DNA from 2 places in the Allobosea sp. GW823-FHT01F03 genome. Region 2 is predicted to be linked to the other one. Evidence: predicted binding sites of a transcription regulator. Region 2 holds the regulator's gene; the other holds the start of a gene.
What was found. Region 2 encodes PhoB, which activates phosphate uptake and scavenging genes when phosphate is short. Its sites were predicted from a motif close to TGTCATNNANCTGTCAT; they were not measured.
Positions count from the first base shown of each region.

Region 1 (3,386 bases), 1.8 Mb from region 2:
AGGTCGTCGCCAGCGAGGCGAGGATGCTGTCGAGCCTGGCGAGGTCTGGCGGGAACATCCGCGAGAGAATGTTGCCCATATAGGGCAGGCCGCGCACGAGCTTCTCGGCCGAGAGCTCGGAGCCGCTGAACGACCAGACCAGCAGCGCCAGCGCCAGGAACCAGCCCATGAAGGCGGCGGTGCTCGGCCGCGCGAAACGGTCGCCGGCATGGAGGTTGTGTGGGGTGGATTGCAGGCTCATGCGAACACCAGGGCCGGCTGTGCGGCGGGAACGTCCTCGGCCGGCTCCTCGAAGAAGGCGGCGAGCTCGGCTTCGTTGCAGTGCAGGGCGCGCCGGTCGAGCGCGATGCCGCCATTGCCGAGGCCGACGATGCGGTCGGAGAAGCGCCTTGCATGCGCCATGTGGTGCGAGACGAAGACGAGGGTGAGCCCCTTGTCGCGCGTCAGCCGGAACAGCAGTTCCATCACCTCGCGCCCGGCGCGCGGGTCGAGGCTGGCATCGGGCTCGTCGGCGAGCACGATCTGCGGCCGCTGCATCAGCATGCGGGCGATCGCGACGCGCTGCGACTGGCCGCCGGAAAGCGAATCCGCCCGCTGCATCGCCTTGTCCGCGAGCCCGACGGCGGCAAGGCATTCCATCGCCTCGTCCCGGATTTCGGCCGGGGCCAGCGCCTGCGCCCAGGTGCGCGGGCCGGAGCGGCGCGACTGGACGCCATGCACGACATTGCTCAGCGCGCTCAGCCGCGAGACCAGATTGTGCTTCTGGAAGACGACGCCGACCCGTGCCCTGAAGCGCTTCAGCGCGGCTCCGCGCAGGCTTCCGACCTCGTCACCCAAGACCGAGATCGTGCCGGCATCCGCCTCGGCGAGGCGCACGATCATGCGCAGCAGCGTCGACTTGCCGGTGCCGTTGGCGCCGATCAGCGCCAGCGATTCACCTTGGGGAATGGTGAGGTCCAGCCGCTCGATGATCCGGCGCGTGCCGAAGCTCTTGGCGAGGCCGGAAATGGCGACCACGGGCGCTTGCGCGCCCGTGGTCTGTTCCGTCTGCAGATGCGCTGTCATCACTCGATGAACTTGTTGAACTCGGTGATGCCGATGGTCTGGTAGATCGAGCGGACATAGTCGTAGTCGCTGTCCTTGACCTCGGGCAGGAAGACGCCGCCGGCGAACTTCTTGTTGTCGTCGGTGTCGGAGACGACGGCCTTCATCAGCTCCTGGCCATTGTCGAGGAAGGTCTTGCGGACCTTGGCGAGCACCTCCGGCTTCACCTTCGGGCTGGCGATCATCACGTCATTGGGCAGATCGCGGCCGCGTGCCACCACCGTGAAGCCGGTCTTCGGATCGGATTTGCGGATGCTGTTGAGATGGCCGAGATTGAGGCCGATCGCTGCGATATCGCCGCGCTTCACCGCTTCGGCGGCGACATTGCGCTTCACGAAGATCGGCTTGTAGTCGACATTGTACTTGAGCCCGAAATCGGCGAGCGCCTGGGCCGGGCCGAGATGTTGCGAGGTCGAGCCGATCTCGCCGAAGGAGATGGTCTTGCCCTTGAGATCGGCGACCGACTTGATCGGGCCGCTCGCGAGCACGGCGACCTGCGAGAAATAGTCGGGCCGCTGCCAGCCGACGACCGGCACCGCGCCGGTGCGCGCCTTGAAGACCACATATTCGGCCGGGCCGGTCAGCACGAAATCGATCTGGTCGGCGGCCATGGCCTCGACCGCCGCGGTGCGGCCGGAGACCGCGAAGAACTGCATCTTCAGCCCGGAGAGCTTCTCGAAGGCGGCCTTGAACGGGCCGAATTCGCGCTGCAGCGATTCCAGCCCGTCGACATCGGTCACGGCGAAGCGGATCGTCTCCTGCGCCTGGGCGGCCGGGGTTACGAAGGCGGCGGCAGCCGCGATGAATGCATATGCCAGCTTTTTCAGCATGGACGTCCTCCTGCGGGGTTCGGAGGCGGCGCTAAAGTGCCCGTGCGACGTTGCGGTGACAGGCGCACGACGGTTGAGTGACCGGTCTCGTCATGCGGCTGTCATCTGCCGGTCGCATGCGCCTTCGCCCGAAGTGGCGCGGATGATCCGGTGCCAGCGACAAGGAGTGGATGCGGTGGCGCTGTTGATCTCTGGTGGCCGGGTGCTGGCCGGCGGCCTCGAAATCGCCGATCTGCGGGTGCGCGATGGCGTGATCGCCCCGTCCGACACGGCGCTGCCGGACAATGCCCTGCGCCTCGACGCCTCAGGCCTGCTCGTCCTGCCCGGTCTGGTCGACTGCCATGGCGATGCCTTCGAGCGCCATATCATGCCGCGCCCCGGCGTTTCCTTCGACATCGATCTCGCCTTGCGTGATGCCGACCGGGCTCTGCTCGCCAGCGGCATCACCACCGCCTTTCATGGCGTCACCTGGTCCTGGGAGCCGGGCCTGCGCGGAGCCGAGAATGCAAGGCGCCTGATCGAGGCGATCGAGCGGCTCGGACCCGAGCTCGGCGCCGATACGCGTTTTCACCTCCGCCACGAGACCTATAATCTCGACGCCGAGCCGGAGATCCTCGCCTGGCTGGCCGCCGGCCGCGTCGGCCTGCTCGCCTTCAACGACCATATGGAGGGCACGCTGAAATCGCGCAGCCGGCCGGACAAGGTCGGCAAGATGGTCGAGCGCACCGGCCTCTCACATGAGGACTTCATGCTGCTGGTCGAGAACGTCCATAGCCGCCGCGACGAGGTCCCTGCTTCGATCGCGCGGCTCGCCGCCGCCGCACGGGCGGCCGGGGTGCCGGCCCTCTCGCATGACGATATGACCCCGCAGATGCGGCGCTGGTACCGCGACCTCGGCGTCAGCGTGGCCGAGTTCCCGATCGACGAGGAGACGACGCGCGAGGCCGCAGCCCATGGCGAGCCGATCGTCTTCGGCGCGCCCAATGTCGTGCGCGGCGGCTCGCATACCGGCTGCCCGGCCGCCGAGGAGATGGTGCGTCAGGGGCTCTGCACCATCCTCGCCTCCGACTATTATTATCCGGCGCTGCCGCTCGCGCCCTTCATTCTCGCCGAGCGCGGGGCGGCGAGCTTCGAGGCGGCCTGGAAACTGGTCTCGCAGGGGCCGGCCGAGGCGCTGGGCCTTTTCGATCGCGGCGTCATCGCACCCGGCAAGCGCGCCGATCTCGTGCTGGTCGCAGCCGAGCCGCAGCCGCGCATCGTCGCGACCATTGCCGGCGGGCGGGTGGTGCATCTGGTGGATCAGCGCATCCTCGCCTGAGCGCGAGGTCGAAGGTGCAGGCTCCTGCCTGCACCGCTCGCCTCGGCAGTAACGAATTCGTGCTTTCGCAGGGGAGTTGCCGTTGTATCCGCCTGCAAGGCGCGATTGTCGAAATACTGTTCCATGTTAATGTT
Region 1 is NZ_CM179505.1:4,184,883-4,188,268, reverse strand. It holds gene phnE (phosphonate ABC transporter, permease protein PhnE) at 1-241, opposite strand, end outside; gene AC3RCC_RS20120 (phosphonate ABC transporter ATP-binding protein) at 238-1,065, opposite strand; gene AC3RCC_RS20115 (PhnD/SsuA/transferrin family substrate-binding protein) at 1,065-1,934, opposite strand; gene AC3RCC_RS20110 (alpha-D-ribose 1-methylphosphonate 5-triphosphate diphosphatase) at 2,110-3,252, shown strand.
Region 1: a site for PhoB is predicted at 2,023-2,039, ahead of AC3RCC_RS20110 (alpha-D-ribose 1-methylphosphonate 5-triphosphate diphosphatase). Genes of this name have one in related genera too.

Region 2 (3,386 bases):
CTGGGCCGGTTCGCTGATCATCACCGTCTCGATCCTTTTGCTCTCGCTTATCGCCCGGCGCATCGTGCGCGGCGGCAAGTGAGCACCACGTCCGATCGGAAGGAACATGTCGATGCTCTCGACCCTGGAACTCAGCCCGCAGGTCCTCGACGCCCAGGCGCCGATCCGGATCGCGGTGAAGAACCTCGATTTCTACTATGGCGAGCACAAGGCGCTGAAGAACGTCAATCTCAGCTTCCGTGACCGCCACGTCACCGCGCTGATCGGCCCCTCCGGCTGCGGCAAGTCGACCCTGCTGCGCATCTTCAACCGGATCTACTCGCTCTATCCGGAGCAGCGCGCCACCGGCGAGGTCCTGCTCGACGGCCGCAACGTCATCTCCAACGATGTCGACGTCAACGAGCTGCGCTCGCGCATCGGCATGGTCTTCCAGAAGCCGACGCCCTTCCCGATGTCGATCTACGACAACGTCGCCTTCGGCATCCGCCTCTACGAGAAGCCGCCGAAATCGGAGCTCGACGACCGCGTCGAGGGCGCGCTGCGCCGCTCCGCCCTGTGGGACGAGGTCAAGGACAAGCTGAAGAGCTCCGGCATGGGGCTCTCCGGCGGCCAGCAGCAGCGCCTGTGCATCGCCCGCACCATCGCCCAGAAGCCCGAGGTGATCCTGTTCGACGAGCCGACTTCGGCCCTCGACCCGATCTCGACCGGCAAGATCGAGGACCTGCTGGAGCAGCTGAAGAGCGACTTCACCATCGTCATCGTCACCCACAACATGCAGCAGGCGGCGCGCGTCTCGCAGTACACCGCCTTCATGTATCTCGGCGAGGTCGTCGAGTTCGACGCGACCAACACCATCTTCATGAACCCCAACAAGAAGCAGACGCAGGACTACGTCACCGGCCGCTTCGGCTGAGCCCTGCCGTTCCGCTCGCCCTCGAAGGATTCGCCCCGATGTCCGACCATATCGTCCGCTCCTATGATGCCGACCTCGAAGGGCTGCGCCGCAGCCTGGCCGAGATGGGCGGCATGTCCGAGCGCATGCTCGGCGACTCCACCGTGGCGCTGGTGCGCCGCGACACGGCGCTGGCCCAGAAGGTGATCACCGCCGACCAGCGGCTCGACAATCTCCAGCGCGATGTCGAGGAGAAGGCGGTGCTGACCATCGCCCGGCGCCAGCCGCTCGCCAACGACCTGCGCGAGCTGATCTCGGCGATCCGCATCGCCGCTGACATCGAGCGCGTCGGCGACCTCGCCAAGAACATCGCCAAGCGCGCGGTCGCGATCTCCGGCCAGTTCTCGCCGCCGCACCGCGCCGTGGTCGGGCTCGAGCATATGAGCCGTCTGGTCCAGGCGCAGCTCAAGGACGTGCTCGACGCCTATGCCGCCAGCAACGAGCAGAAGGCGATGGAGGTCTGGCGCCGCGACGACGAGATCGACGCGCTCTACACCTCGCTCTTCCGCGAGCTCCTGACCTATATGATGGAAGATCCGCGCAACATCACCTTCTGCACGCATCTTCTGTTCTGCGCCAAGAACGTCGAGCGCATCGGCGATCACACCACCAACATCGCCGAGACGATCCATTACCTGATCACCGGCCAGTCGGTGGAGGAGAGCCGGCCCAAGCTCGACACCACCAACATCCTGGTCGACCTGCCCGCGGCCAATGGCTGAGCGGATGGGCGCCTGAGCGGAGGCTCGACATGCCTGCACGCATCCTGATCGTCGAGGATGAGGAGCCGCTGACCCTGCTGCTCCGCTATAATCTCGAGGCCGAGGGCTTCGAGGTCGACACCGTCGCGCGCGGCGACGATGCCGAGCTGCATTTGCGCGACCATACCCCTGACCTCGTCCTGCTCGACTGGATGCTGCCCGGCCTTTCCGGCATCGAGCTCTGCCGGCGCCTGCGCGCCCGGCGCGACACGGAGCGGGTGCCGATCATCATGCTGACGGCGCGCGGCGAGGAGACCGAGCGGGTGCGCGGCCTCGCCACCGGCGCCGACGATTATGTCGTCAAGCCGTTCTCGCTGCCGGAGCTGATCGCCCGCATCCAGGCGCTGCTGCGCCGGGTCAAGCCCGGCCATGTCGTCGGCATGCTGACCGCCGGCGATCTCGAGCTCGACCGGACGACGCGGCGGGTGCGCCGGGCAGGCGCCGAATTGCATCTCGGTCCGACCGAGTTCCGCCTGCTCGAATTCCTGATGCAGGCCCCGGGCCGGGTCTATTCGCGGGCCCAACTGCTCGACGCCGTCTGGGGCCGCGACGTCTATATCGACGAGCGCACCGTCGACGTCCATGTCGGGCGCCTGCGCAAGGCGATCACCCCCGACGACGCCAAGGACCCGCTGCGCACCGTGCGCGGCGCCGGCTACGCCTTCGACGAGACGTTCGCGCGAAGCTGAGCGCCAAGTCTGCCCTCATCCTTCGAGGCGCAATCTGCGATCGCTCCTCAGGATGAGGGCTGGAGGTTCGACGCTCAGCGCGGCGCGGCGACGATCACCGCTGCGCCGGCGAGGCAAAGGACTGCGCCCGTGAGGTCGAAACGGTCCGGCGGCACCTTCTCGACCAGCCACATCCAGCCCAGCGACGCGACGATGTAGACCCCGCCATAGGCGGCGAAGGCCCGGCCGGCGGCGGCGCTGTCGATCAGCGTCAAGAGCCAGGCGAAGAGCGCCAGCGCCAGAAGCCCCGGCAGCAGCCACCAGGCCGATTTGCCGAGCTTGAGCCAGGCCCAGAACGAGAAGCAGCCGGCGATCTCGGCCAGCGCGGCCCCCAGATAGATCGCGAAACTGGTCATGGCGCTGCGGCGAAGCTGGCCGCGAGCCGGGCGAAGACCGGACGGTAGGCTTCCGAGGCGAGCGGCGACAGCTCGCGGGCCTCGGCGAGGTCGAACCAGCGGATCTCGCTGTGCTCGTCATTGCTGATCCGGGCTTCGCCCACCCAGCCGGTCACCGCGAACAGATGCCACAGAGCCGGGGTGACGCCGTCGCTCTCGGTCGTCTCGATGGTGGTCAAGCGCGTGAAGCTGGTCGGCTCGATACCGATCTCCTCCTGCAATTCGCGTCTCAGTGCCTGCTCGATCGTCTCGTCGGGCTCGACATGCCCGCCGATCGTGTCCCAGCAGGACGGTCTGTTGCGGCGATGCGGGGCTCTCAGTCCGAGCAGGATGTCTCCGCCCCGGATCGTCAGGGCGCAGGCATATTCGACGGGCGCGGGACGTTCTGCGGTGCGCATCGGCGTCTCTCCACCAATGGAAAAGCCGGCCCGAGGGCCGGCTTCAATTCTTCTACACAGGGGTGCCGGGTCAGGCGCGCACCTTGCTGCGGTCGCGGCGCCGGTCGGCCGCCGGCTGGTAGGCGATGCGGGCATGATAGCCGCAATAGGGC
Region 2 is NZ_CM179505.1:280,004-283,389, reverse strand. It holds gene pstA (phosphate ABC transporter permease PstA) at 1-82, shown strand, start outside; gene pstB (phosphate ABC transporter ATP-binding protein PstB) at 107-913, shown strand; gene phoU (phosphate signaling complex protein PhoU) at 952-1,674, shown strand; gene phoB (phosphate regulon transcriptional regulator PhoB) at 1,704-2,402, shown strand; gene AC3RCC_RS01325 (YnfA family protein) at 2,477-2,797, opposite strand; gene AC3RCC_RS01320 (NUDIX hydrolase) at 2,794-3,234, opposite strand; gene AC3RCC_RS01315 (GcrA family cell cycle regulator) at 3,305-3,386, opposite strand, start outside.